DNA from 2 places in the Streptomyces sp. Qhu_M48 genome. Region 1 is predicted to be linked to the other one. Evidence: predicted binding sites of a transcription regulator. Region 1 holds the regulator's gene; the other holds the start of a gene.

Evidence for each region. The regulator HspR, encoded in region 1, represses chaperone genes until heat shock. The targets are predictions, from matches to a motif close to TTGAGNNNNNNNNNCTCAA.
Region 2: lon (endopeptidase La) is a predicted target of HspR. The motif match lies at 6,744-6,762, and genes of this name have one in related genera.

The regions. Positions count from the first base shown of each region.
Region 1 covers NZ_CP195432.1:15,667-28,935, reverse strand. Annotated here, with positions in the region: gene clpB (ATP-dependent chaperone ClpB) at 1-1,930, opposite strand, end outside; gene ACRRSS_RS00140 (pyridoxamine 5'-phosphate oxidase family protein) at 2,052-2,456, shown strand; gene ACRRSS_RS00135 (hypothetical protein) at 2,644-2,964, opposite strand; gene ACRRSS_RS00130 (hypothetical protein) at 2,961-3,260, opposite strand; gene ACRRSS_RS00125 (helix-turn-helix transcriptional regulator) at 3,368-4,372, shown strand; gene ACRRSS_RS00120 (hypothetical protein) at 4,401-4,874, shown strand; gene ACRRSS_RS00115 (heat shock protein transcriptional repressor HspR) at 4,977-5,420, opposite strand; gene dnaJ (molecular chaperone DnaJ) at 5,425-6,609, opposite strand; gene grpE (nucleotide exchange factor GrpE) at 6,703-7,353, opposite strand; gene dnaK (molecular chaperone DnaK) at 7,353-9,197, opposite strand; gene ACRRSS_RS00095 (sugar transferase) at 9,490-9,978, shown strand; gene ACRRSS_RS00090 ((Fe-S)-binding protein) at 10,086-12,365, shown strand; gene ACRRSS_RS00085 (hypothetical protein) at 12,423-13,148, opposite strand.
Region 2 covers NZ_CP195432.1:6,554,659-6,570,058, reverse strand. Annotated here, with positions in the region: gene ACRRSS_RS29320 (spermidine synthase) at 66-737, opposite strand; gene ACRRSS_RS29315 (hypothetical protein) at 1,010-1,612, opposite strand; gene ACRRSS_RS29310 (hypothetical protein) at 1,609-2,934, opposite strand; gene ACRRSS_RS29305 (ABC transporter ATP-binding protein) at 2,931-3,725, opposite strand; gene ACRRSS_RS29300 (zf-HC2 domain-containing protein) at 3,722-4,618, opposite strand; gene ACRRSS_RS29295 (RNA polymerase sigma factor) at 4,615-5,223, opposite strand; gene ACRRSS_RS29290 (hypothetical protein) at 5,332-5,931, opposite strand; gene ACRRSS_RS29285 (GNAT family N-acetyltransferase) at 6,015-6,653, opposite strand; gene lon (endopeptidase La) at 6,785-9,211, shown strand; gene ACRRSS_RS29275 (DUF4240 domain-containing protein) at 9,337-9,942, shown strand; gene ACRRSS_RS29270 (lytic polysaccharide monooxygenase auxiliary activity family 9 protein) at 9,939-10,814, opposite strand; gene ACRRSS_RS29265 (lysozyme) at 11,008-11,838, opposite strand; gene ACRRSS_RS29260 (MarR family winged helix-turn-helix transcriptional regulator) at 12,083-12,634, shown strand; gene ACRRSS_RS29255 (hypothetical protein) at 12,612-13,421, opposite strand; gene ACRRSS_RS29250 (nitrate- and nitrite sensing domain-containing protein) at 13,781-15,400, shown strand, end outside.

The sequences.
Region 1 (13,269 bases):
CGTACTCCGACATGTCGATGCGGATCATGGCCCGCTCGTCGTCGAAGAGGAAGTCCGCGAGCGCCTTCGCCAGCTCCGTCTTGCCGACGCCCGTGGGGCCGAGGAAGAGGAAGGAGCCGGTGGGCCGGTCGGGGTCGGCGATGCCGGCGCGGGTGCGGCGCACGGCGTCGGAGACGGCCCGCACGGCCTCGGACTGGCCGATCAGCCGCCGGCCGAGCTCGTCCTCCATGCGCAGCAGCTTCTGCGTCTCGCCCTCCAGGAGACGGCCGGCGGGGATGCCCGTCCAGGCGCCCACGACATCGGCGATGTCGTCGGGTCCGACCTCCTCCTTGACCATCGTGTCCTTCGACGACTCCTGCTGGGCCTCGGCCTCGCTCGCCTCCTCCAGATCCCGCTCCAGGGCCGGGATCTCCCCGTAGAGCAGCTTGGAGGCGGTGTCGAAGTCGCCGTCGCGCTGGGCGCGCTCGGCGCGGCCGCGGGCCTCGTCGAGCCGCTCCTTCAGCTCGCCGACCCGGTTGAGGGACTGCTTCTCCTTCTCCCAGCGGGCGGTGAGGCCGCGCAACTCCTCCTCGCGGTCGGCGAGGTCGCGCCGCAGCTTCTCCAGGCGCTGCTTGCTCGCCGCGTCCGTCTCGTTCTTGAGGGCCAGCTCCTCCATGCGGAGCCGGTCCACGGAGCGCTGGAGCTCGTCGATCTCGACGGGCGAGGAGTCGATCTCCATCCGCAGCCGGGAGGCGGCCTCGTCGACGAGGTCGATGGCCTTGTCGGGGAGGAAGCGGGAGGTGATGTACCGGTCGGAGAGGGTCGCGGCGGCCACCAGCGCGGAGTCGTTGATCTGCACCTTGTGGTGGGCCTCGTACCGGCCCTTGAGGCCGCGGAGGATCGCGACGGTGTCCTCGACCGTGGGCTCGGCGACCAGGACCTGCTGGAAGCGGCGCTCCAGGGCGGGGTCCTTCTCGATCCGCTCGCGGTACTCGTCGAGGGTGGTCGCGCCGACCATGCGCAGCTCGCCGCGGGCCAGCATGGGCTTGAGCATGTTGCCCGCGTCCATGGCGGAGTCGCCGCCGGCGCCCGCGCCGACGACCGTGTGCAGCTCGTCGATGAAGGTGATGATCTGGCCGTCGCTCTCCTTGATCTCGGAGAGGACGGTCTTGAGGCGCTCCTCGAACTCGCCGCGGTACTTGGCCCCGGCGACCATCGCGCCGAGGTCGAGCGAGACGAGCCGCTTGTTCTTCAGCGACTCGGGTACGTCGCCCTTCACGATCCGCTGGGCGAGGCCCTCGACGACGGCGGTCTTGCCGACGCCGGGCTCACCGATGAGGACCGGGTTGTTCTTGGTGCGGCGGGACAGCACCTGCACGACGCGGCGGATCTCGTGGTCGCGGCCGATGACCGGGTCGAGCTTGCCCTCGCGCGCGGCCGCCGTGAAGTCCGTTCCGAACTTCTCCAGCGCCTTGTACTGCCCTTCCGGGTCGGGTGTGGTCACCCGGCGTCCTCCCCTGCTCTTCTCGAACGCGTCGAGCAGCTTCGATGCGCTCGCGCCCTGCGCGTCGAGGATCTCACCGGCGCGGCCGCCCTTGGCGGCGATCCCGACGAGGAGGTGCTCGGTGGACAGGTAGTCGTCGCCGAGCTCCTTCGCCCGCCGGTCGGCGTCGGCGATGACCGCGAGGAAGTCGCGGCTGGGCTGCGGGGGCGCGACCGTCGACCCGGTGATGCTCGGCAGGGTGGCGAGCAGCCGCTCGGCGCCCGCCCGCACGGCGGCCTGGTCGGCCTCGACCGAGGCGAACAGGTCGACGATGTTCTCGTTGTCCTCTCCCGTGAGCAGCGCGAGCAGCAGGTGGGCGGGGGTCAGGTCGGCGTGTCCGTCGGACACGGCGCGGCTGCTGGCCGCGTTGATCGCGTCCCGGCTCCGGTTGGTCAGTTCGGCGTCCACGTGCGGTGCTCCTCCTGGGTTCTCGTGGGTCCTCCTCCTATGACTTCTCCAGGGTACACAAAGTTGAGTCGATCGCACTCAAGGTGTCGGGGCGAGACCTCACCCGGGTAGTTTCCGGGGCATGGCCACCGACCCGAAGAACCCCACCGACTCGTACCTCGGCTTCTGGCGCGAGTACCACATGAGCACCCTGACCACCCCGCGCCCGGACGGCACCCCGCACGTCGTGGCGGTGGGCGTCACGTACGACCCCGAGAACGGGTACGCGCGGGTCATCACCAACAAGCACAGCCGGAAGGTGGCCAACGTCCTGGCGGCGGGCACCGAGGGCGCGCGGGTCGCCGTCTGCCAGGTCGACAAGGGGCGCTGGGCCACCCTGGAGGGCGTCGCCCGCATCCGTACGGAGGCGGAGGTCGTCGAGGACGCGGTGGCGCGCTACGCGGAGCGCTACGGACGCACACCGGCGCCCAACCCGGACCGGGTCGTCATCGAGATCACCCTCACCCGGGCGATGGGCCGCGCCTGACCCCGTACGGGAAAGCCCCTCGCGTCCGGCACGACCTGGAGCACTCCCGTACGGAGAGCGGGAAAGCCCGGACCCCCGCGTACGGGACGAGTCCGGGCAGCACAGCGGCGCCATCGCGTTTCAGGTCCGCGATGGCGCCGCTGTGTGGGGGAAGTGCCGGAGCGATCTACAACGACGGGGGAATCGCTCAGGCACTGCGGGGGGTGGCGGTGATGGTCTCGGGCTCGATCAGCTGGTGGTCCCGCTGGTCGAGGTTGACGAAGATCATGCCGTACCGGATGGCACAGCGGATCGGCTGTGGTGCGCCCCGGGGGCGGCGCAGGCAGCGGTAGGCGCGGACGTCCTCGTCCTGCTCCCGTGCCACGACGATGGGCTCTCCGAAGAGGGTGACCTTCAGCGCGTCGCCACGGTGGGGGATGGCGGTCGCGAGGTCGACGAAGTGCCAGCCGGATCGGTAGGCCGAAGCCATCTCCCGGCGGAACCGGCGGTCATCTGGCGGGACGCTCACGCTCCCGCACCCTTGGTGGCGAACTCCCAGGACGGCTCCCCGGGGCCGGCGAGCACGGCACGCCCCGCGGCGGTCTCCCACGAGGGCTCGCTCCGGACGGGGGCGACCTCCCACGAGGGCTCGGGACGGGCGAGCACGTCGTGTCCCGGAGCGGTCTCCCACGAGGGCTCGTCCGGCCCCGCCACCACCGAGTGCGCCGGGTGACTCTCCCACGAGGGCTCGCCGTCGAGCGCGAGCACACCGAGAGCAGCCGCCGCAACGGCTATGGCGCTAAGTGCACGAACCATCCTGGTCATGGCCGATCTCCACCTCTTTTGATCACTACCTCCCCCCCGCGTCTTAGACGATGGCTCACTCACGCTCCTTTCCACCAGCCAAGCCGGGCATCATGTTCCTGTAATTCATGACCCTGAGGGGGGTGCAAATGAGGCTCGAATGTGACGTGTCAGGTCATAACCACAGTCACGGTGAACTATGCGACGTGGGCAAGGAGCTGTACGCGAACGCGCTCCGCACGGGTCGAATCGCCCGTTCCGAGGCCGAGGCCGCCCCCTGCCTGAAGGAACTGTCCCTCCTGCACCCGGATCCGGACGACAGCCAGTGGCTCCATCCGATCCCGCCCTCGATCGCGCTCAACCAGCTCATCCACCCCATCGAGCAGGAGATACAGGCGCGGCGCCAGCACGCCATCGCCCTGGCCGACGCGTTCGAGCCGTTCCTCGCCATCCACACCCAGGACCCCTCGGCCACCCAGGCGATCACCGTCCTCGAAGGCCTCAGCGTCATCAACGCCACGCTGGACCGCGTCATCAACGAGTGCACCGTGGAGCTCCTCACCATCCAGCCCGGCAGCGGCCGCCGCCCCGAGACCCTGGAAGCCGCCCTGCGCCGCATGGAGCCGCTCCTCGACCGCGGTGTCCGGATGCGCACGCTCTACCAGCACACCGCCCGCCACCATCCGGCCACCCTCGCCTACGTCGAGCGCGTCGCCCCCTACGGGCTGGAACTGCGCACCCTCGAAGAGATCGTCGACCGGCTGATCATCGTCGACCGCAAGGTCGCCTTCGTGCCCGCCCGCAGCGACCGCCAGGTCGCCCTCGAACTGCGCCACGAGGGCCTCGTCCAGTACCTCGTGGGCGTCTTCGACCAGTTCTGGCTGCACGGGGTGCCCTGGGAGGAGGAGATCCCCTACAGCCCGTCCGTGGACGGCATCGGCGGCGTCCAGCGCTCCATCGCCAAACTCCTCGTCGAGGGCCACGTCGACGAGGCCATCGCCCGCCGCCTCGGCATGAACGTCCGCACCTGCCGCGCCCACATCGCCAAGCTCGCCGCCACCCTCGGCAGCGGCAGCCGGGCCCAGCTCGGCTACCTGATCGCCCAGTCGGGCATCCTCGATCAGGACAACTGACCAGCGTCGAACGGGACAACCGACCACCGTGTACATACAGATCGACCTCGACGGGCCCGCCGGGACCCTTCGGGTCTCCGGGCACGGGCTGCCCACCGTGGAGCTCGTACGGGCCCCCGGAACCACCCCGAACACCCACACCCCCATCGGGACCCGCAAGCCCGCCCTGCTCGCCCTCACCGTCGACGGGGAGCCCGCCCGGCTCAGGCCCGCGCGGGGCCGGCTGCTGCGGCGCTCCTACCGGGTGGACGTCCGCGTCGACGGGATCCGCTACCGCCTCGCCCCCTGCACCCACGTGGACAGCCGGTTCACCCGCGACGGGCGGACGCTCGGCACCCTGGAGTCCTCGGGGGACGGCACGGTGGACGCCGACTGGGACCCGGCCGTCGACCCCACCCCGCTCGACCGGGCCGTCGGCACCGCGCTGGCCGCCGCGTTCGGCACCGGCGCGGCCCCCTGGTGGGAGACCCTCGGCGACATCGTGGCCGAACTCATCCCGTAGCCGGGGACGCACGGGACATGCGCGAGGCCGTAGCCGGGGCCGCACCGCACACGCGCGAGGCCCCTTCCACACCCGTGGAAGGGGCCTCGTCGCTTCTCTGTCCTACTCGCCGCGCTTGGGGCGCCAGACCACCAGCGCGCTCGCCTGCTGCACGTCCTGGTACGGCACCAGGTCGCGCCGGTACGAGGCGTGCACCTGGGCCTCGCGCTGCCGCATCGCCGCCGCCGCGCCGTCGACGGCGGACGACAGCTCCGCGATCCGGCTCTGCAACGCCGCGACCTGGTTCTCCAGTTCGATGATGCGCTTGATCCCGGCCAGGTTGATGCCCTCGTCCTGCGACAGCTGCTGCACCTGACGGAGCAGCTCGATGTCCCGGGCCGAGTAACGCCGGCCGCGGCCCGCCGTGCGGTCCGGGGAGACCAGACCGAGACGGTCGTACTGCCGCAGGGTCTGCGGGTGGAGACCGGAGAGCTGGGCCGCCACCGAGATGACGTACACCGGCGACTCGTCGGTCAGTTCGTACGGATTGCGTCGGCGCCCGTCCACCGGGTCACGCTCCCTTCGCGGCCTGGAACAGCTCCGCCCGGGGGTCCTCGGAGGCGGTCGCCTCGCGGTAGGTCTCCAGGGCGTCACGTGCCTTGTCGTCCAGCTCCTTCGGCACCGCGATCTCGACCGTCACGAGGAGGTCGCCGCGGCTGCCGTCCTTGCGGACCGCGCCCTTGCCCCGGGCGCGCATGGTCCGGCCGTTCGGGGTGCCCGCGGGCAGCTTCAGGGTGACCGCGGGGCCGCCGAGGGTCGGCACCTTGACCTCGCCACCGAGCGCCGCCTCCGTGAAGGAGACCGGCACGGTGACGGTGAGGTTGTCGTCCTTGCGGCCGAAGACCGGGTGGGCGTCGACGTGCACGACGACGTACAGGTCGCCGTTCTGCCCGCCGCGCTCGCCCGGCGCTCCCTTGCCGCGCAGCCGGATCTTCTGGTTGTCGCTCACCCCGGCCGGGATGCGGACCTGCATGGTGCGGGAGGACTTGGCACGGCCGCTGCCCTTGCAGACCTCGCAGGGGTTCTCGGCGATGAGGCCGCGGCCCTTGCAGTCCACGCAGGGGTCGGTGAGCGAGAAGCCGCCGCCGCTGCCGCGCGAGACCTGTCCGGTGCCGACGCAGGTCGGGCAGACCCGGGGGGTGCCGTTCTTGTCGCCGGTGCCCGAACAGGCCGTGCACGGCTGCTGGCTGGACATCCGCAGCGGTACGGTCGCGCCCTCGATGGCCTCGGTGAAGCTGAGCGTCACCTCGGACTCGATGTCCTGACCGCGCCGCGGCTGGGTACGGGTGCCCGCACCGGCGCCGCGGTTGAACAGGCCGCCGAAGACGTCCCCGATACCGCCACCGCCGCCACCGAAGCCGCCGCCCGCACCGCCCTGGGCGCCACCTCCGAAGAGGTCGCCCAGGTCGAAGTTGAACGAGCCGCCGGCCCCGGGTCCGCCGGCTCTGAAGCCACCGTTCCCGAAGAGGGCGCGGGCCTCGTCGTACTCCTTGCGCTTCTTGGGGTCGCCGAGGATGTCGTTGGCCTCGGAGATCTCCTTGAAGCGCTCCTCGGCCCTGGTGTCGCCCTTGTTGGCGTCCGGGTGGTTCTCGCGGGCGAGCTTCCGGTACGCCTTCTTGATCTCGGCGTCGGTGGCGTCCTTGGGGACGCCGAGAACCTTGTAGTAGTCCTTCTCGACGAAGTCCTTCGTGCTCATCGACGTCCCTCCTTCCGGACCGCTCCGGTGTTCGTCACTGCTCCGGTGACCGCCGGGGGTCCGGCGGTCACCCCTGCTCCGAGGATCGGCGCGTCACCCCTCTTCGGGGGCACCGCTCTCCTCGTCGGAGGCCTTGCTCTCGTCCTTGGCCGGGGTCGCGCCCGGCTGGGGCTCGGCGACGGCCACGCGGGCGGGCCGGATGGTCCGCTCGCCGATCCGGTACCCCGGCTGCAGGATCGCCACGCAGGTCGTCTCGGTGACGTCCGGCGCGTACGAGTGCATCAGGGCCTCGTGGATCATCGGGTCGAAGGGCTCGCCCTCCTTGCCGAACTGCTGCAGACCCATCTTGGCGACGACGGTCTCCAGCGATTCGGCCACCGACTTGAACCCGCCCACGAGCTCGCCGTGGTCCCGGGCCCGGCCGACGTCGTCGAGCACCGGAAGCAGGTCGGACAGGAGGCCGGCGACGGCGATCTCCTTGACCGTGACCCGGTCCCGCTCCACGCGGCGGCGGTAGTTCTGGTACTCGGCCTGGAGCCGCTGGAGGTCCGCGGTGCGCTCGTCGAGCGCCGTACGGGTCTGGTCCAGCTGCGCCAGCAGGGCTACGTCCGTAGCGTCCCCGGCCGGGGCCGCCCCCTCCGCCTTGTCGGCGGGGGCGGCGGCAGCGGCGGTATCGGGCTCCTCGGGCGGGCCGTCGGCGGGGACGTCGGGCTTCTCCTCGAAGCCCGGGGTCTCCTCCGACATCAGGCAGCGCCGCCCTTCGGCTTGTCCTCGTCCACGATCTCGGCGTCGACGACGTCGTCGTCGGCCTGGGCCTGCTGGGCACCGGCGTCGCCGCCGGCGGCCTGGGCGCCCTGGGCGTCGGCGTACAGCGCCTGGCCGAGCTTCTGGGAGACGGCCGCGACCTTCTCGGTGGCGGTGCGGATCTCGGCGGTGTCCTCGCCCTTGAGCTTCTCCTTCAGCTCGACGAGCGCGGCCTCGACCTCGTCCTTGACGTCGCCGGGAACCTTGTCCTCGTTGTCCTTGAGGAACTTCTCCGTCTGGTAGACGAGCTGCTCGCCCTGGTTGCGGGACTCGGCGGCCTCGCGGCGACGGTGGTCCTCGTCCGCGTACTGCTCGGCCTCCTGGCGCATCCGGTCGACCTCGTCCTTCGGCAGCGAGGAGCCGCCGGTGACGGTCATCTTCTGCTCCTTGCCCGTGCCCAGGTCCTTCGCGGTCACGTGCATGATGCCGTTGGCGTCGATGTCGAAGGCGACCTCGATCTGCGGGACGCCACGCGGGGCCGGCGGCAGACCGGTCAGCTCGAACATGCCGAGCTTCTTGTTGTACGCCGCGATCTCGCGCTCGCCCTGGTAGACCTGGATCTGCACGGACGGCTGGTTGTCCTCGGCCGTCGTGAAGATCTCGGACCGCTTGGTCGGGATCGTGGTGTTGCGCTCGATGAGCTTGGTCATGATGCCGCCCTTGGTCTCGATGCCGAGGGACAGCGGGGTCACGTCGAGGAGCAGGACGTCCTTGACCTCACCCTTGAGCACACCGGCCTGCAGGGCGGCGCCGATGGCGACGACCTCGTCCGGGTTGACGCCCTTGTTGGCGTCCTGACCGCCGGTCAGCTCCTTGACGAGCTCGGCGACGGCCGGCATACGGGTCGAACCACCGACGAGGACGACGTGGTCGATCTCGGAGAGGTTGATGCCCGCGTCCTTGATGACGTTGTGGAACGGCACCTTGCAGCGGTCGAGCAGGTCCGAGGTCAGCTGCTGGAACTGGGCGCGCGTGAGCTTCTCGTCCAGGTGCAGCGGGCCCTCGGCGGAGGCCGTGATGTACGGCAGGTTGATCGAGGTCTCCGTGGAGGAGGACAGCTCGATCTTGGCCTTCTCGGCGGCCTCGCGGAGGCGCTGGAGGGCCATCTTGTCCTTGGCCAGGTCCACGCCGTGGCCGTTCTGGAACTGGGTCACCAGGTAGTCGACGACGCGCTGGTCCCAGTCGTCACCACCGAGGTGGTTGTCACCGTTGGTGGCCTTCACCTCGACGACGCCGTCGCCGATCTCCAGGAGGGACACGTCGAAGGTGCCGCCACCGAGGTCGAAGACGAGGATCGTCTGGTCGTCCTTGTCGAGGCCGTACGCCAGGGCGGCGGCGGTCGGCTCGTTGACGATGCGCAGGACGTTGAGGCCCGCGATCTCACCGGCCTCCTTGGTGGCCTGACGCTCGGAGTCGTTGAAGTACGCCGGGACGGTGATGACCGCGTCGACGACCTTCTCGCCCAGGTAGGCCTCGGCGTCGCGCTTCAGCTTCTGCAGGATGAAGGCGCTCATCTGCTGCGGGTTGAAGTTCTTGCCGTCGATCTCGATCTTCCAGTCGGTGCCCATGTGGCGCTTGACCGACCGGATGGTCCTGTCGACGTTGGTGACGGCCTGACGCTTGGCCACCTCGCCGACGAGCACCTCGCCGTTCTTCGCGAAGGCGACGACGGACGGCGTGGTCCTGGCGCCCTCGGCGTTGGTGATGACGGTGGGCTCGCCGCCTTCCAGAACGCTGACGACGGAGTTAGTCGTGCCCAGGTCGATGCCGACCGCACGTGCCATTTCGATTCCTCCAGCTGACGTACTTGAGTGGATCTGACTCAAGGATGCACGACGGTTCTCGATGAGTCAACAGACCTGAGTGGAGGGGACTCAACTCTTCGCCCTTTATCTCACTCATACACGGCCGGGCGCGCGTCGATCCCGGACCGGACGGGGTGACGCGTGAGAGAGTCCGGTTGCCCCTTGCCGGGCAAAGCAGGCATATCCCACGAATATCCCATGATTCTCAAGTCCCGGGTCCACGGATCCCCGTGTCCCCGCTCCTCGGTCGCCGCTCGGAAGGGTGTGGGGAATGACGGCCAAGCGCACGTTCGACGTCGTGGGCGGGCTCGCCCTCCTGGTCGCACTGTCCCCGCTCCTCGCCGCCGTCGCCCTCTCGGTCGCGCTCGGCGGGGCCACCCCCGGCCGGGGCGTGCTGCGCCGCCGCACGGTGGCCGGACTCGGGGGGCGGCCCTTCACGATGCTCACCTTCCGCACGAGGAGCCCGCTGGCCGCCCTGCCGCTGCTGCTGCACGTCGTCGGGGGCCGGATGTCGCTGGTCGGACCGTGTCCACTGACCCCCTCCCACCGCGAATGCGCGGGCGAGGGACGCCGTCGGCTCTCCGTACGACCGGGGCTCACCGGCCCGTGGCAGATCAGCGGACGCTCGGACCTGCCGTGGGAGGAGCGCGAGCTGCTCGACCTCCACTACGTGGACCACCACTGGCTGGGGATGGATCTGTCGATCCTGGCGCGTACGCTTCCAGCAGTCCGCAGGCGGCGCGCGGCAAGGTTTGCCTGAGCGACACAGATCACCGCGAGCTCCGCTACAGCACGGGGCCCCGAACGGGTAATCTCAGCACGGACTCCATAAGTTACCGCTTAGTAGGCCCGCCCGAGGAGCCCCTCATGCAACTCGCCGCGATCATCGTGTCGATCGCCATCACGGTGGTGGCCGTCGCGCTGTTCGGCCGTGCCACCGTGCAGATCTACCGGTTCGTGCGTCTCGGGCAGCCCGTGCCCGCCGGCACCCGCACCGGCGACCCCACCCAGCGCACGCTCACCCTGGTCAAGGAATTCCTCGGCCACACCCGGATGAACCGCTGGGGCATCGTCGGCTTCGCGCACTGGTTCGTGGCCGTGGGCTTCTTCTCGCTGCTCCTCACGATCGTGAACGCCTTCGGCCAGCTCTTCCAGGCCGACTGGCTGATCCCGATCATCGGCGACTGGCTGCCGTACGAGATCTTCACCGAGTTCCTCGGCCTGATGACGGTCCTCGGCATCGTGACCCTCATCGTGATCCGGCAGCTCAGCAAGCCGACCAAGGCGGGCCGCAAGTCCCGCTTCGCCGGCTCCAAGACGGGCCAGGCCTACTTCGTCGAGGCCGTCATCCTGATCGTCGGCCTCTGCATCATGACGCTGCGCGCCCTCGAAGGCGTCCAGCACCACGTGACGAGCTGGGAGCCGGGCTTCTTCGCCTCGTACCCGCTGATCGCGCTGCTCGACGACCTCGACCTGAGCACGATCCAGCACCTCACCTACTTCGTCGCGGCGCTCAAGATCGTCACGTCCTTCACCTGGATGATCACGGTCTCGCTGAACACGAACATGGGTGTCGCCTGGCACCGCTTCCTCGGCTTCCCGAACATCTGGTTCAAGCGGAACGCCGACGGCTCCACCGCGCTCGGCGGGCTCCTGCCGATGACGACGGCCGGCAAGGAGATCGACTGGGAGGACCCGGCCGAGGACGCCGTCTTCGGTGTCTCCCAGGTCGAGCAGTTCTCCTGGAAGGGCATCCTCGACTTCTCCACCTGCACCGAGTGCGGCCGCTGCCAGTCGCAGTGCCCCGCCTGGAACACCGGCAAGCCGCTCTCCCCCAAGCTCCTCATCATGTCGCTGCGCGACCACGCGCACGCCAAGGCCCCGTACCTGCTCGCCGGCGGCGGCAAGCTGGATCCATCAGCGCCTGGCGGCGCGGGGTCGGGCAACGAGAAGGCCACCGAGGAGCAGCTCAAGGACGTCCCCGCCTCCGCGATCGCCGAGGCCGAGCGCCCCCTCATCGGCACCGCCGAGGAGAACGGCGTCATCGACCCCGACGTCCTGTGGTCCTGCACCACCTGCGGCGCCTGCGTCGAGCAGTGCCCGGTCGACATCGAGCACATCGACCACATCGTCGACATGCGCCGCTACCAGGTGATGATCGAGTCCGCGTTCCCGTCCGAGGCGGGCACGATGCTCAAGAACCTGGAGAAGAAGGGCAACCCCTGGGGCCTGGCGAAGAAGCAGCGCGTCGAGTGGACCAAGGAGGTCGACTTCGAGGTCCCGATCGTCGGCAAGGACGTCGAGGACCTCTCGGAGTACGACTACCTGTACTGGGTCGGCTGCGCGGGCGCCCTGGAGGACCGGGCCAAGAAGACCACCAAGGCCTTCGCCGAGCTGCTGAACATCGCGGGCGTCAAGTTCGCGATCATGGGCGGCGACGAGAAGTGCACCGGTGACTCCCCCCGCCGCCTGGGCAACGAGCCGCTGTTCCAGCAGCTCGCCCAGGAGAACGTCGCGATGCTGAACATGGCGTTCGGCGAGGACGACGAGGACGAGTCGACGAAGAAGCCGAAGTCGGCGAAGCGGATCGTCTCGACCTGCCCGCACTGCTTCAACACCATCGCCAACGAGTACCCGCAGCTCGGCGGCGAGTACGAGGTCATCCACCACACCCAGCTGCTCCAGCACCTCATCGACGAGGGCAAGCTGGTCCCGGTGACCCCGGTCGACGGCCTCATCACCTACCACGACCCGTGCTACCTGGGCCGTCACAACAAGGTCTACACGCCGCCGCGCGAGATCATGTCCGCCGTCCCCGGCCTGCGCCAGCAGGAGATGCACCGCCACAAGGAGCGCGGCTTCTGCTGCGGCGCCGGTGGTGCCCGGATGTGGATGGAGGAGCGGATCGGCAAGCGCATCAACAACGAGCGCGTCGAGGAGGCCCTGTCCCTCAACCCGGACATCGTCTCCACCGCCTGCCCGTTCTGCCTCGTCATGCTGACCGACTCGGTCAACGGCAAGAAGAACGAGGGCAAGGCCAAGGAGTCCGTCACGGTCGTGGACGTGGCCCAGCTGCTCCTCGAATCGGTGAAGACCCCGGCCGACCCCGAGCCGGAACCGGCCGAGGAGCCGGAGCCGGCCGTCTGACCCGGACATGAGAGGGCCGCCCCGCGAGAGATCGCGGGGCGGCCCTTTTCCGTGTCGTCAGACCTTCCTGGCGACGTGCTTCTCCACGAGCCTGCCCCAGAAGTCGTAGACCGAGCTGCCGGCGCCCTGCTTCGGGGTGTCGATGGCGGCGAGCTCGTACCGGTGCCCGCCGGCGTCGACGAGCCTGTACGTCCAGCCGTGGTGGCCGGCGGCCGGGTGCCTCAGGTCGAGGGTGGCGACGGCGTGACCGTTCGGCCGGCTGATCTCGACACGGGGCCAGGACGCGCTCTTGTGGAACCGGGCGGTGTTCCCGTCGGGGAGCGTCACCTCGGCGGAGGCCTGCCCCGGGGCCGGCTTCGGAGCCGGCTTCGGGGCCGGCTTCGGGGCCGGCTCGGGCTTCTGCTTCGGGGCGGGGGTCGGCTTCGGGGCTGGGGCGTCCTCGATCCAGGAGGTGACGGTGCCGTCGGGCCGGAGGACGACGTGGAGCCCGTTGTTCCGCCCGTGGACGGGCTGCCCGTCGGTGCTGGTGAGGGTGCCGATCAGGGACCCGTCGGCGTAGATCTCGGCGGAGAAGCGGCCGGGACCGTCCTGGTAGACCTTGGCGAGGGAGCCGTCCGCGAGATCGACGTTCCGCCAGAAGACGGACTGGCCGCTCGTGGCACCGGCCCCCGGAACCCGGTCCGGCCCGTCGGCGGCGAAGGCTCCGGCGGCCGGCAGGAGGAGGGCGGCGACAGCCCCGGTGGCGACGGCGGCGGTACGGGTGGAACGACGGGTGACACGCATCGGAAGGGCTCCTTGCTCGGGTCGCTGACATCTCCGAAGCTACGAGTACGACATTGAGGCGATACGTCGGATTTGTAACGAACGCCCGGCCTTTCCCCCTAGGGGATGTCACAGCTCAGTG
Region 2 (15,400 bases), 6.5 Mb from region 1:
GCCTCGCGTCGCCGATGTCGGCTCAGCAGCCTAGAGGTACCGGCGGCGTCCCGGCTATCCAGGAGCTATCCGGGACGGACGGCGAGGTGGACCACGTCGGGGACGCCCCGGGCAACGGGGATCTCTTCCGTCCGTACCCCGCTGAATCCGGCATTCCGCAAGGACCCTTCGAAATCGGCGGAGGGCTGGGCGGACCACACGGCGAGCACTCCGCCCGGATTGAGCCGGGCCGCGCAGGCCGCCAATCCCTCGGCCGTGTACAGGGATTCGTTGTCCTCGGTGACCGTCCAGTCCGGCCCGTTGTCGATGTCCAGGCAGAGGGCGTCGTACGTGTCGGAGGAGGTGGCGAGGTGGTCCACCAGGTCCGTGTGCAGGATCACGGTGCGGGAATCGGCCAGAGCCGCGCCGGAGATCGACGCGAGCGGTCCCCGCCGGTGCCAGTCGACGATCGCCTCCTCCCGCTCGACGACGGTGATCCGGCTCCAGCGGGGGTCGGCGGCGGCGTGGGCGAGGGAGAAGCCGACGCCGAGGCCGCCGACGAGGACGGAGGCACCGGCGCGGGCGGCGTCGGACAGCGCGGCCTGCGCGGCGTCGATCAGGAGCCGCTCGGAACGCCCGTCGGAGGTGTCCATCAGGAAGGTCCCGTTGGCGATGATCTCGAAGTGCTCGGCACGGCGGCGCAGTACGACCTCTCCGTACGGTCCTTCACGGCGGTCGAGGGTCACAGGTGCCGGCATCTGCGGTCTCCGCTCTCGTCTCGGCGGTCGGTCCCGGCCCATCCTCGCGGGGCGACGCGGCCGGGACAAACCCGTTACGGGGGAGGAGAGATGGGTTCCGGACAGGCGTGGGCACCGGCGGGCACCGCTCCGCACGCGGTGCGCGGCGCCGGACGAAGGCACGCGGTGCGCGGCGCCGGACGAAGGACCGGGTCGGACGGCGCGTGGGGCCACGCCGCACGGGGAGGGCTCCGGCGCCCCGTGCGGGCTTCCGCCGACGGGAGGGGCGCGGATCAGGACTCGGCGGCCGGAACCCGTCGGCCGCCCCGCCACACGTACAGACCGGAACCGGCCACGAACGCGGCGACCGCCACCGTCCACGCCCCGCCCTGCGGACCCGGCTGCATCACCCAGGCCCACCACTGGGCCGTACCGCCCGGCCGGGACGGCGCCGCCAGATAGACCGCGCCGACGGAGAAGGCGGGCGGCAGCCAGCTCAGCCGGGCCCCCACGAGGGCGGCGGCGCCCGCCGTCACCCCCGCGAGCCCCAGCGTGTTGCGTACGGCGGCGGGCGGCCCGAAGGCCTCCGCGTGACCCGGCACGGCGAGGGCCAGCAGGCCGACGGCGAGCGCGGTCGGGGCGAGCAGGTGGGCGAGGCGCCGGGGCCACCACGGGCGGACCGCCGTACGGTCCAGCTCGTCGCTCGGCGTGTGCAGGCCGGTGCCGATCGCGGCCACCGCGAGCAGCGGGCCGAAGACGACGACCGGCAGCCGGGCCGTGTGGTCGAAGCCGGGCAGTGACAGCAGCCAGCGGGCCGCGAGGGCGGCGACCACCGCCGTGCCGACGAGGGCGGCGAGCGTGGCGGGCACCGCGCGGGAGCGCAGGTAGAGCCTCACGGGACCGGCACCTCGTCCGGGTGGCAGCTGTTCGCCCCGAGATAGCGGGCCAGGTAGTCGCGCTGCCCGGCCGGGGTCTTGGCGCGTAGCCGCTCGATGTACGGCAGGGCGGCGGTGGGGTCGGGGCCGTAGTCGGCGGGGGTCGGAGCCAGCCACTCGGAGACGGCGAGGTGGATGTCGCTCGCCCGGCGCGCGTTCGGGCCCGTGCCGTCGCCCGGCTCGCACGTGTCCGAGAACAGCCAGGTCACGGCTGAGTTCAGGTACACGTCGGGGCGGGTGAGCCGACCGCGCGTCGCGTCCTCGGCGGCGTCGGGCAGCTCGACGTCGCCGGGGCGGGTGGGTCCGTACGGGCCGGCCACCCAGCGCACCGGGGCGCCGGGCAGCCCCCTGAGGCGGGCGTTCAGCGGGGCGAGCACCGCCGACACCTCCGGCAGCAGATTCTGGTCCAGGGCCGTCAGGCACACCTGCGGCGTGCCGTCGTCGCAGACCTGCCGGGCCAGGGCCGGGTCCGGGCGCCACGGCCCCTGGTCCGCCGGAAGGCGCAGGATCAGGCCGGCGGCGGCGACCGCCACGGCCAGCGGAACCAGCGCGATCGGCCGCAGCCGGGCCGGACGGAGGCCGTACGCGAGGAGCGCGGTGAGCGCGAGACCCGCCGTCCACGCCATCGACACGGGCCCGAACCACCACACCGGCCGGTCCCAGAAGGACTGGTGCTCGGCGGCGGGTCCCAGCCAGCGCGCGGCGCTCTCCGCGTACGTGGCGACGGCGAGCCCCACGTACCCGACGATGCCCAGGAGCGGGGCCGTGAGCCGCCAGCGGACCACCCGTCCGGCGACATGGCCGAGCGCGCCGAGGGCGCCGACCGCCACCACGTCGGCGGCGAGGAGTTCGAGGAAGGGACGGCCACCGGAGACGTACGGCCAGGTCGCGAGGAGGCAGACGGCGTCGGCCAGGAGCACACCGGCGGCGGGCCAGAGCGCGGACGGGGCCGCCGCGACGAGCACCCGGCGCAGCGGCGGCCGGGGGACGGACTCCCAGAGGTCCACCGTCCGGCGCCGCCGGTCCCGGCCGCCCTGCCAGCAGCCCGCGGCGAGCGCGAGCGGCCCGCCGAGCAGCCCGGCGGCGACGTGCAGCATGTTCGTGGCGTCGCTCCAGCGGGCCTGCCAGCCGGGCGCCTTGCCGTACATCGTCAGGAGCAGGGTGAGGGCGACGGCGGCGCCGGCCCACGGGCCGAGTCCGCGCCGCAGCTCGGTCAGGAGCGGCGAGGGGGCCCGTACGGGCGCGGTCGGCTCGGTGCCCGGCGGGGTGAGGGTGGCGGTCATCGGAGCGCCCCCTTCGTCTCCGTGGACGACCGGTGGGCGCGCAGGGCGGCGGTGTAGCCGCGCTCGACGGCGTGCGTCGTGGAGTCGTCCGCCTCGGCGGACGCGCCGCCGAGTGCCGTCAGTTCGGCCGTCGTGCCCTGGAAGGCGAGCCGGCCCGCCTCGATCAGGGCCACCTCGGTGCACGCGGCGGCCACGTCCTCCACCAGGTGCGTGGAGACCACCACCGTCGCCTCCGTGCCCAACTCCCTCAGCAGCGAGCGGAATTCGACCCGCTGTTCCGGGTCGAGACCGGCGGTCGGTTCGTCGAGCAGCAGCAGCTCGGGTCCGTTCACGATCGCCTGGGCGATCCCGGCGCGCCGGACCATGCCGCCCGAGAGCGTCTTCATCCGCGCGTCGATCCGGTCGCCGAGCCCGACCCGCCGCACCGCGCGCTCCACGGCCGCCGGGACCCGGTCGGCCGGCAGCTCCTTGAGCCAGGCGACGTACGCGACGAACTCCCGCACGGTGAATCCCGGGTAGTAGCCGAACTCCTGGGGCAGATACCCGAGCCGGCGCCGGATGCCGGTCCGGTCGCGGTGGCTCGTGGCGTCGCCGCCGAGCAGCTCCACCCGGCCCGAGGAGGGCGCGGCGACGGTCGCGAGGACCCGGATGAGGGAGGTCTTCCCGGCTCCGTTCGGGCCGAGCAGGCCGTGGACGCCGGGCCCGAGGGAGAGGTCGAGCCGGTCGAGGGCGACGGTACGGCGGTGGCGGACGGTCAGTCCGGTCACCGCGACGGCGGTCGGGATGTTCACCGGGGCTCCAGGTGGTCGAAGGAACGGCGCCGCAGCGCGAGCAGGCCGGCGCAGGCGAGCGCGGCGGCCGCCCACCCCCCTTGAGCTGCGGGGCCGGAGAAGTACGGGGCGAGCGCGGCCATCCCCGGAGCGGCACCCGCGTCCGGCCGGCCGAGCAGAGGGCCCGTGACGGTGAGCAGCCAGCCGCCGCCGAGCGTCGCGGCCGCCGCCCTGCAGCCCACGAACGAACCGAGCGCGAGCGCGCCCAGGGTCAGCGCGAGACCCGGGAGCAGCCACGCGGCCGCGCCCGGGAAGCCGGCCACCGGCGGCAGCAGCGCCCCGGCGGCCGTCAGCAGCGGCACGCACACGGCCAGGACGGCGGCGGTACGGGTGAGCAGCAGCCGCAGTCCGCCGGACGGGGTGGCGGCGGTGATCTCGTACAGCGGATCGGCGTGCCGCCCGTACGAGACGGCGACCCCGGCGAGCGGAAGGAGCGGCGAGACGGCGAGCAGCAGGCTCCGCGCGCCCCGGAAGCCGGCCCCGTGGGCGAGTGCGAAGGCCCCGCCGACGACGAGGAGCACGGCCACCACCCAGGACCCGCGAAGCGCGGGCCCGACAGCCCACCAGAACCGCGCCCAGCGCCCGAGGGGGCTCCCGGCGGCGGGCGCGCGCCGCCGGGAGCCCCCGTTGGCGGCGGCCGGCGCGGGGAGGTGTCCGAGGGAGGTCAGGAGCTCGTCGCGGACGGACGCGAGGACGGGGCCCGCCGCGCCGGAGCGGACGGCGGCCGAGACGCGGGCCGCGCAGCCGCCGCAGGACTCGACGTGCTTCTCCAGGGACCAGGCGTCCGTCTCGGGGGCCGTGCCCCGCGCGTAACGGGCCGCCAGGGTCTCGGTGACGTGCCAGGGGGACGTCATGCGGTGCCTCCCAGGGCGTGGGGTCCCCCGGGGCGGGGCGCCCCGAGAGCCGCGCGCAGTTCGCGGCGGGCGCGCAGGGCGCGGGTCTTGACGGTGCCCTCGGGTATGCCGAGGAGCCGGGCGGTCTCGCGGGTCGTCAGGCCGTCGACGACGGTCGCCCGCAGGACCTCGGCGAGTTCGGGAGAGATCCGGTCGAGGGCGGCGCCCACCTCCCCGTACTCCAGGCCCGCGAGCACCCGTTCCTCGGCGGAGGGCGCGGTCGGGGGCGGTTCCGCCGGGGTGGCGGCGCGCTCCACGCGGGCGCGTGCCCGCTGGGCGTCGACCAGCCGCCGGGCGGCGATCACCCAGAGCCAGCCACCGGCCTCGCCCCGGCCCCGGTGGCCGCCCGCCGAGCGCCAGACCGTGACGAAGGTGTCCTGGAGGACCTCCCGTACGGTCTCCTCGTCCGGGCAGCGCCGGGCGAGGCGCGCGTGCAGCCAGCCGGCGTGCCGGTCGTACAGCACGGCGAGCGCCTCGGTGTCCCCCCGGGCGACCGCGCGCAGCAGCGCGGAGTCGTCCTCGTCGCCCCCGGCGGGGCCTCCCCCTGCGGGGCGCAACAGTCTCACGCCCTCTCTATCGCCCGCGCGGGCCGGTCCGGTTCACGGGATCGCGCGTGTGTGCCGGTTCCGTCCACGGGATCGCGCGCGTGCCCGGCCCGGTGCGTGTCCCTCCGCTCAGGGGTCCGTCGGCGGGCCGCCCTCCGGGAGGGCGGCGAAGACCCGCCGGAGGGCGGGAGGGCGTTCCCCGTCGCCGGCGACGACGAGGCGGTGGCGGTACGTCACGGAGTACCGGAAGCCGTCGGCGACCGGGCTGCCGGTGGGCCGCTCGGGGACCCGGGCGTACGCGGGGTCCTCCAGGGCGGCCCGGAGCTCGGCGGCCTCGGCGGGGGTCTGCCGACCGGTGCGGGGCGGCTCGGTTCCGGAGCGGCTGGTCCAGCCGCCGTCGTAGTGGACGACGAGCCGGTTGCGGACTCCGGCGAGGCCACCGCTCACGACCACCTCGACGAGGACCTCACCCGGCTGCGGGTCGGCCGACGGGGTGCCCGCAGTGCCCGGGGTTCCCGCAGTGCTCGGGGTGCTCGGGGTTCCCGGCGTGGCGGTGGTGGTGCCCGGGCCGGTGTTGCCCGGGCCGGTGGTGGCGCCGGGTGCGGTGGCGGTGGGGCCGGTGGCGCCCGGCGCGGACCCGCCGCCCGACCCGCAGCCGCTCACGCCGCCGACCAGGGCACCCGCCAGCAGCAGGGCCCCGCACCACGTCCGCCGTACGCCTCGCACCATGGACCGAGCATGCCGGGTGACGGGCGCGGCGCGCAGCCGGACGGCCGGGTTCGGTCGGGACGGCCGGGGCCCGGGGCCGTACGTCAGGGGCCGTCCCGGACGATTCCGGTGAGCGGCCCCCGGTACCGCCAGCCCAGCGAGTCGTACAGCGCGAGCCCGTCCGTGGTCGCGGAGAGCACCCCGGTCCCGGCGCCCGCCTGGGCGGCGGCGGCCTCCAGGGTGCGCATGACGTTGGCGCCGAGACCGCGCCGCCGGTGCGCGGTGTCGGTCTCGATCTGGTCGGCGACGGCGGTCGAGCCGGTGGGCGCGATCTGGCCGCGGGCGGCCAGGGTGCCGTCGGGGGCGAGGATCCGGACCCGGATGACGCCGTCCCTGACCTCGGTGGTCCGGGCGTACCCCTCCGGCGGCACGGGCCGGGTCCCGGGGTCGAGCGGCTTGACCATCATGAAGCCGGGGTCGTCGGGGACGGTCCACCCGTCGGTGATCCACGCGGCCGCGTCCTCGGGGCCCGCCATGATCTTGAGCCAGCTGTACGGGGCTGTGAGGCGGGCGCAGAGCGCGCCGACGGAGTCCGCGTCGGGGGCGGGCAGGACATGCCGCACGACGTGCCGGGGGAGACCGACGTCGATCCGGTATCCCCAGGGCTCGGCGACGGCCGCCGGGGTCCCCCGGGAGAGGGTCCAGCCCGCCACCCACGCCGATGTAATAGACGAGATATCCATAGGGTCATTACATCGGCTCGGGCCCGGTCGACGGGAGAGTGATCGCTCAGAGCGAACGGGCGGTCGGGAACATCCTCGGGCTCACATGCATTGAGTCCACATAGCTCAACTTGACTGCCGAAGGGGAGATCATGGCTTCTGACTCCAAGCCGTCCGTGCCGCTCACTCTGCCCGTGCTGCCGCTCGACGACGAGGTCGTGCTGCCCGGCATGGTGGTGCCGCTCGACCTGTCCGACAACGAGGTGCGCGCCGCCGTCGAGGCGGCCCAGGCCGCCGCCCGGCCCGGCGCCGGAAAGCCGCGGGTGCTGCTCGTGCCCCGCGTCGACGGGACCTACGCCGGAACCGGCGTCCTCGGCACCGTCGAGCAGGTCGGACGGCTGTCCGACGGCGACCCCGGAGCCCTGATCCGCGGCATCGGCCGCGTGCGCATCGGCGCCGGTACGACCGGGCCCGGCGCGGCCCTCTGGGTCGAGGGCGGCACCGTCGAGGAGACCCTGCCCGACCCGCTCCCCGGCCAGGTCACCGACCTGATCAAGGAGTACAAGGCGCTGGCCACCAGCTGGCTCAAGAAGCGCGGTGCCTGGCAGGTCGTCGACCGCGTCCAGCAGATCGACGGCGTCGGCGCCCTCGCCGACAACTCCGGCTACTCGCCCTTCCTCACCGTCGAGCAGAAGGTCGCGCTCCTGGAGACCGCCGACCCGGTCGCCCGCCTCAAGCTCGCCACCGCCCAGCTCCGCGAGCACCTCGCCGAGCAGGACGTCGCCGAGACCATCGCCAAGGACGTCCAGGAGGGCGTCGACAAGCAGCAGCGCGAGTTCCTGCTCCGCCGCCAGCTCGAAGCCGTCCGCAAGGAGCTCCGCGACCTCAACGGCGAGTCCAAGGACGCGGCCGACGAGTCCGACGACTACCGCGCCCGCGTGGAGGCCGCCGACCTGCCCGAGAAGGTCCGCGAGGCCGCCCTCAAGGAGGTCGAGAAGCTGGAGCGGTCCAGCGACCAGTCCCCCGAGGGCTCCTGGATCCGCACCTGGCTGGACACCGTCCTCGAACTGCCGTGGAACGAGCGATCCGACGACGGCGCGGCCCGGTACGACATCAGGGGCGCCCGCGCCGTCCTCGACGCCGAGCACGCGGGCCTGGACGACGTGAAGGAGCGCATCACCGAGTACCTGGCCGTGCGCAAGAGGCGTGCCGAGCGCGGCCTCGGCGTGGTCGGCGGCCGCCGCGGCGGAGCCGTACTCGCCCTCGTCGGCCCGCCCGGCGTCGGCAAGACCTCCCTCGGCGAGTCCGTCGCGCACGCGATGGGACGCGAGTTCGTGCGGGTCGCCCTCGGCGGCGTACGGGACGAGGCGGAGATCCGCGGTCACCGCAGGACCTACGTCGGCGCCCTCCCCGGCCGGATCGTCCGCGCGATCAAGGAGGCCGGGTCCATGAACCCGGTGATCCTGCTCGACGAGATCGACAAGGTCGGCTCCGACTTCCGCGGCGACCCCGCGGCGGCCCTCCTCGAAGTCCTCGACCCGGCGCAGAACCACACCTTCCGCGACCACTACCTGGAGGTCGAACTCGACCTCTCCGACGTCGTCTTCCTGGCCACGGCCAATGTCCTCGAAGCCATCCCCGAGGCCCTCCTCGACCGTATGGAGCTGGTCAGGCTCGACGGCTACACGGAGGACGAGAAGGTCGTCATCGCCCGCGACCACCTGCTGCCCCGGCAGCTGGAGCGCGCGGGCCTGGAGCCCGGCGAGGTCGTCCTGGAGGACGCGAGCCTGCGCAGGCTGGCCGGTGAGTACACCCGCGAGGCGGGCGTCCGCACCCTGGAGCGCGCCCTCTCCCGGCTGCTCCGCAAGATCGCGGCCCAGCACGAACTCGGCGAACGCGCACTGCCCTTCACGGTCGGCCCCGACGACCTGCGGGGGCTCATCGGACGGCCGCACCACGTACCGGAGTCGGCCCAGGACCCGGCGGAGCGCCGCACCGCCGTCCCCGGCGTCGCCACCGGGCTCGCGGTGACCGGCGCGGGCGGTGACGTCCTCTTCGTGGAGGCGTCCCTGTCCGATCCGGAGACCGGCGCCTCCGGCCTGACCCTCACCGGTCAGCTCGGCGACGTGATGAAGGAGTCGGCGCAGATCGCGCTCTCCTTCCTCCGTTCGCACGGCGCGGAACTGGAGCTGCCCGTCACCGGTCTGAAGGACCGCGGCGTGCACGTCCACTTCCCGGCGGGCGCCGTCCCCAAGGACGGCCCGAGCGCGGGCGTCACCATGACGACCGCACTGGCCTCGCTGCTGAGCGGCCGGCTCGTCCGCACGGACGTGGCCATGACCGGCGAGGTCTCCCTCACCGGCCGGGTCCTCCCGATCGGCGGCGTCAAGCAGAAGCTGCTCGCCGCGCACCGGGCGGGCATCACGACGGTCGTGATCCCCAAGCGGAACGAGGCCGACCTGGACGACGTCCCGGCCGAGATCCTGGAGAAGCTGGAGGTCCACCCGGTGACGGACGTCCGTCAGGTGCTGGAGATCGCGCTGGCTCCGGCGGCGGTACCGGTGGGCGTGGCGGCGTAGCGGGCCCACGGTGAGCGGGGTGTCCTCGGACGGGGCACCCCGCTCCGCCGTGTCCGGTGGGAGCCGGGGCGCACCGGAGGAAATTCGTCACCTGGATGTCAGCGAGGGGTGTCATGCTCGTACGCATGAACGAAGACGCCTTCTGGGCTCTCATGGACGAGTTGAGCCGCCGCCCCGGTGACCGGGACGAGCGGCTGGAGTGGCTGCGGACGGAGTTGCTCCGCCGGCCGGCCACGGAGAGCGTGGAGTTCCAGGTGCGCCTCGAGGACGCGGGCGAGGCCGCGGCGACGCACGCGCTGTGGCGGGCGGCGAACCGGATCGAGGGCGGGTCCTGCTCCGACGACGGCTTCGACTACTTCACGCTCTGGCTGGTGGGCCAGGGGCGCAAGGTGTACGAGTCGGTCGTCGCCGACCCGGACGCGCTGGCCGACGTGCCCGAGGTGCGGGCTCTCGTGGGACGCCACCAGGACGAGTGGGACGACGACGAGTGGCCGGAGTGGGAGGAGCTCGACTACGTGGCGCAGGACGCCTACGACGAGCTGACCGGCCAGGAGGACGACGAGGGCGAGGAGTTCCTCGACGCCGTCGAGGAGCTGGCCGAGGAGCTCGCGGACGAACTCGCCGACAGCCGGGGCTGGGAAGAGGACGGCGAACCGCAGGGGGCTCGACCGGAGGGGTTGGCGCTACCCCGGCTCACCGCCCTCTTCCCGCTCGGGAGATCCGGCTCCTAGGAGGCGGACGTGTTCCGGCGCCGGCCCAGGAGCAGGCTGCCCGCCGCGAAGACCGCGAGGCCGCCCGCGCCCGCCAGGGCGAGGGGGAGCGGCGAGGAGGGGGCCGCGGCGGTCTCGGCGGAGAGGGCCGGCGCCTGCTCGTCGCCGCCGTGGCCCGCGTGGCTCACGGTGGACAGGGACGCGCCCGCCGCGATCTTCGCCTCGGTCGGGGCCTTGGCCTGCGCGGGCGCGGCCGCGGCGCCGAAGGTGACGTCCGAGCAGCTGTAGAAGGCCTCGGGGCTGTCGTTGCGCTGCCACACCTTGTAGACGATGTGGCGGCCGGTGCGGGCCGGGAGGGTGCCCGTGAAGTTGTAGAAGCCGTCGGTGGCGGTGCGGGTGGTGTTGTAGACGGCGACGGGGGTCGCGTCCAGGTCCGACCACTTCAGGGGCTGCGTGGGGTCGAAGCCCGGCTTGGTGATGTAGACGGTCATGGTGCCGGCGTGGGCGGCGGTCACCCGGACCTTGAAGCCGAAGGAGCCCGCGGCGACCGCGGTCGCCGGCCAGTCGGTGCGCGCCCAGTCCAGGGCCCGGTACTTCGCGCGGTTCGCCGAGCAGAGCTTGCCGTCCGGGATGACCGTCTGGTGCTGGCCGGCGGCGTTGGCGATGTTGACCTCGTTCCAGTCGTAGAGCGGCTGGGTGCCGGAGTCGGCGACGAGGTCCTTGCACACCTGCGACTTGGGCGTCTCGGGGCCCTCGGCGTAACAGGCGGCCACCCGGCTGACGGGGTTGAAGACGGCACCGTGGGCGCTCGCGGTGGTGGGGGTGAGGCTGACGAGTGCGGCGGCGGCGGACAGGGCGGCCACGCCGGTGGCGGTACGGCGGGAGGACTGCATGCGGGGGCTCTCTCTCGTGCGTGGGGGAGGACGGAACGAGCAACGCGCGCTGAGCGCCGGGAAGTTGAATACCGGGCGATCGGCGTAGAGCGTCGCATTGGTCCATACCAATAGGCAAGAGGGTCGGCCGGAAAAGCCGAAGCGGCCCCCGGGGGTGCCACACACCCGGGGGCCGCCTCGTGAGACGTCGGCGTCAGCCGTTCGCGAGCGCCCGCACCCGCGAGAGATCGCCGTTGAAGTGGTTGTGGTCGCCGACCGTGGGGCCGGAGGACGTGTACTGCCACATCGTGTAGTACTGCCAGCCGGCCGGGAGTTCGCCCACGGTGGCGGCGTACCGCGCGATCCACAGCGGGTTGGTCGCGGCGAAGCCCGCGTAGTTGCCGGTGCACTGGGTCCACCAGCTGGTCGCCGTGTAGATGACGGCGTCCCGGCCGGTCCTCGCCTTGTAGCGATTCACGAAGTCGCGGATCCAGCTCACCATCCCGGCCTGGGTCTTGCCGTAGCAGGTCGCGCCGTACGGGTTCCACTCGATGTCGAGCACCCCCGGCAGGGTCCTGCCGTCCGGCGACCAGCCCCCGCCGTTGTTGACGAAGTAGTCCGCCTGGGCCGCGCCGGTCGTCGTGTCCGGGGTGGCGAAGTGGTACGTGCCCCGGATCATGCCCACGTTGTACGAGCCGTTGTACTGCTGGGCGAAGAAGGTGTTCTTGTAGTAGGTGCCCTCCGTCGCCTTCACGTAGGCCCACCTGACGCCGCTGTTCCACAGCGTGGACCAGGCGACGTTCCCCTGGTGACTGGAGACGTCCACGCCTTCCGTCTGCGCGGCCCGGCCGGAGCCGCCGCCGGGTGCGCCGTCGCGCCCGTCGTGGGCGAGGACGCCCATGCCCATGCTGGCGGAGCCGCGCGCGGGAACCTGCCGGACGCCCGGGTCCTGGGCGGCACCGGCGGATCCGGCGAGGGGGAGGAGGAGGGCCAGGGCCGCGAGCGCGGCGCCGGCGAGGGTCGTTCCGGATCTGTGCACACGCATTGCGTGCCTCCGAAAGGATCGGTGGGGGAGCGATGTCGACAGGTCTGGTGTGGACATGTCAGCGATGACGCCGGTGATGACGCTACGCACGTAGACCCGGCCGACGGAAGGGGGCCCGGACGCCGCCGTTGGTCTACTCCTGCGAAACTCTGAAGGAGCTGCGGCGATGGCCTCGGCCGGAAGAAACTTTCAACGGCCGGAAAGCCGTCGGCGGGCCGTGAGAGAACTCCTGAGAGGTGCTGACGTGCACGGAAGCGGTACGGGAAGCGAACACCGGGCCACCCCGTCCGCGGGCGGTTCGGGAAGCGAACACCGGGCCACCCCGTCCGCGGGCGGTACGAGCCGGGCCACCCCGCCCGTCGCGGTCGACCGGGAGTTCCTCGCGCTCGAACGCGAGCTGGCGGTCTTCCTGCGCCGCGCCCGCGCCCAGTCCGGCGAGATGGCCCGCGAGGTCCACCCCGAGCTGGAGCCCGCCGCCTACGGGCTCTTCGTCCGCCTCGACGACGCCGGCCCCCAGCGGGCCACCGAACTCGCCGGGTACTTCGGGGTCGGCAAGGCCACCATGAGCCGGCAGCTGCGCGCCCTGGAGGACCTCGGGCTCGTCGCCCGCGACCCCGACCCCGCCGACGGCCGCGCCTCGCTCGTCCGTCTCACCGAGGAGGGGCGGAACCGCTTCCGGCGCGTCCGCGACGCCCGTCGCGAGCGGTACGTCCGCAAGCTCGCCGACTGGGACCGCGCCGAGGTCGCCGAACTCGCCCGCCTCCTGAACCACTTCAACGTGCGCGCGGAAGGCTGACCGGGCCGAGCTCCAGGAACGCGGCCGTCGCGTCGTCGTGCAGCTTCCAGCGACGTATCCCGCCCGCCCGCTCGTCCGCCGCCTCCAGGATCCGTACCCGCTGGAGCAGGCCGAGCGCGCCCTCCTCGCGCAGGACGCCGTGGCACTCCGCCCAGTCGCCCTCGGCGAACAGCTCCACCCAGCGGCTCGCCCCGTCCGTGAGCGCGGCCAGGGACCGCACCCGCGCGCGCGGGCTCGTCCCCGTCACCGCCCGTTCCGCCACCGCCGGGTCCGCCGCCGCCGTGAAGAAGCCCCCCTCCCGGTTCCGCAGCCGGTCCGTCGCCGCGAGGGAGCGCAGGATCTCGTCCGGCACCCGGTCGAGCCGGTCGTCGAGCACGGCCCGCACCGCCCCCTCCGGCGACTCCAGGAGGAGGACGGAGTCGGAGAGGACGAGGTGTTCGACCGAGGTGTCGTCCCAGCGGGCGAGCACCACGGTTGCCTGAGGGGTGCGTACGTGAGAAAGGTCACAGGTGTCCCGGTGGGCTTCCGCGGTGCGCCGGATTGCCCGCGACAGGATCTCGGACAAGGACATGTCCGGCCGGGAAGCGGACAGTTCGGTCAAAGCCCCGCCGAGCCGAGCGGTGAACCACGGCACGGTGTGCACACAACCGTCATCACCGGCGGGTGGTGTGACGCCGTCGAGGAGGACGACGGTTCCCCCGCTGCCCGAAGAGGGCAGGGCGGTGGCCACCCAGTCCTCGTTGGGGCGTTCGGGGCTGCCGGGGAGGGAGGCGACATCGCTGCGCATGACGACCAGTGTGCCCGGCTCCGCACACTCCTTCACCGGACCTGCAAATGACCGGAAATGGCCTGTACCAACCCGCGGAGGGCGACGGAAGAGGCGGAGCGGTCACCTCCGCGGAGCTGCGGGCGGGCATCCTGCCAAAGCCCGCCCGGAAGATCCAACCGAGGGCCTTTCGGGGCCCTGCGGCGCCACCCGGAGAAGTTGTTCGCCAACTCATGAGTGTTGTTCACTCGTTCGGGTGGCGGAGCGGCCGATGCGCGCCCCCTTCACAGAAGCGCTGGAATGGTCGGAAGCCGTACCAGGGGTGGGGGTGCTCCATGTGACCGGCCGTCACCTCTGCTTTGTGGGCGGACGAGTCAAGAATGCGAGCACCGGTGCAGATGAAGCGGCCTCGGAGCAAGAACGGCACGCGGAGCCAGACCCCCGGTGCGGCGCCGACCGTGGAGGGCACCGCCACGGCACCCCCCGCGGGGACGCAGCTCCAGGACCCCGCACGGCCCCAGCCCCCCGCCGGCCGCGCCAAGCGCGTCCGGAACCGGCTGGTCGCCGGTGTCGCCCTCGTGGGCATCACGGTCCTCGTCGCCGGAGTCCCCGCGATCCTCACCGCCTCCGCCCAGCTCAACGACGCCCAGAGCCTGCTCACCCTCGCCGAACTCGACCGGCAGGCCGTCACCCTGGCCCACTCCCTCGCCGACGAGCGCGACGAGGTCGTCGCGTACATCGCCGCGGGCCGTGACAACCAGACCGGCGACGCCAAGGACAAGCGGCAGATCACCAGCACCCGGTCCACCCGGGTCGACCGCCAGATCGACGAGATCCGGCCCGCCGCCTCCGTCGAACTCCGCCGCGACCTCGCCGGGGTCCCCTCCGTCCGCCGCACCGCCCTCACCGGCAAGGGCTCGGCCCTGGAGGCCCACCGGGCCTACACGCAGGTCATCGGCAAGCTCCAGGTCCTCGCCGACGAACTGGCCGACCAGACCCCGGCCCGCGCCGCCGACACGGCGCTGACCGAGGCCACCCGCGCCCCCGCGGCCCTCGGCCGCGCCGTCGAGCAGGCCTCCGCCGCACGCGGACTGCTCATCGCCGCGCTCTCCGTGCCGCAGCCCGAGCCCACCGGCGAGGTCCACTACGACCCCGAGACCGGCACCTACGTCCCCGACGTGCCCGCGGGCGCCGCCGAGGCCGACCGCGCCCGCGACAGCCTCACCGCCGCCGCCCAGCAGGCCCGGGTCCGTGAACTCGCCGCCCTCGGCGACTTCGACCAGGCCGCCGGCTCCGCCGCCCGTGACTCCTTCGCCGCGACCGTCGCGGGCCCCGACGTCAAGAGCGCCGAGCGCGCGCTGGCCTCCCTCACCGACCAGCCCCGGCTGACGGAGACCGAGCGCGAGACCGACCCGGCCGGCCTGGAGGCCGCGCTCTCCGCCCGTATCGAGCAGATGCGCGGCGTCGAGTCCGCGCTCGCCGCCGAGCGGGTCGAACGGCTCGGCGCCCTCCGCGACGACGACGTCACCGCCCTCGAACTGCGCGTGGCCTTCCTCGGCGGCTGTCTGCTGGTCGCGATCGGCATCTCCACGTACGTCGCCCGCACCCTCACCCGGCCGCTCGCCGTCCTCCGCATCGGCGCGGCCAGGCTCGCCGGCGCCCCCGCCCCGCAGGCCGAGGAGCCGATCCGCTTCACCGGCCGCAACGACGAGTTCGCGCAGGTCGTCCGCTCCCTGAACACCCTGCACGGCAAGCTCTCCGGACTCGCCGTCCACAGCGAGCGCCTCAGCGGCGGACAGGCCGACCTGACCGCCGCCAAGGAGGCCCTCGGCGCCGAGCTGGCCACCCAGCGCGCCGACCTGCAGGGCCAGGTCGCCCTTCTGACCGCCGACCTCGAACGGCTCAGGAGCACCGTCCACCACACCTTCGTCAACCTCTCGCTGCGCAGCCTCGGGCTCGTCGAGCGGCAGCTCGGCGTCATCGAGAAGCTGGAGGAGCGC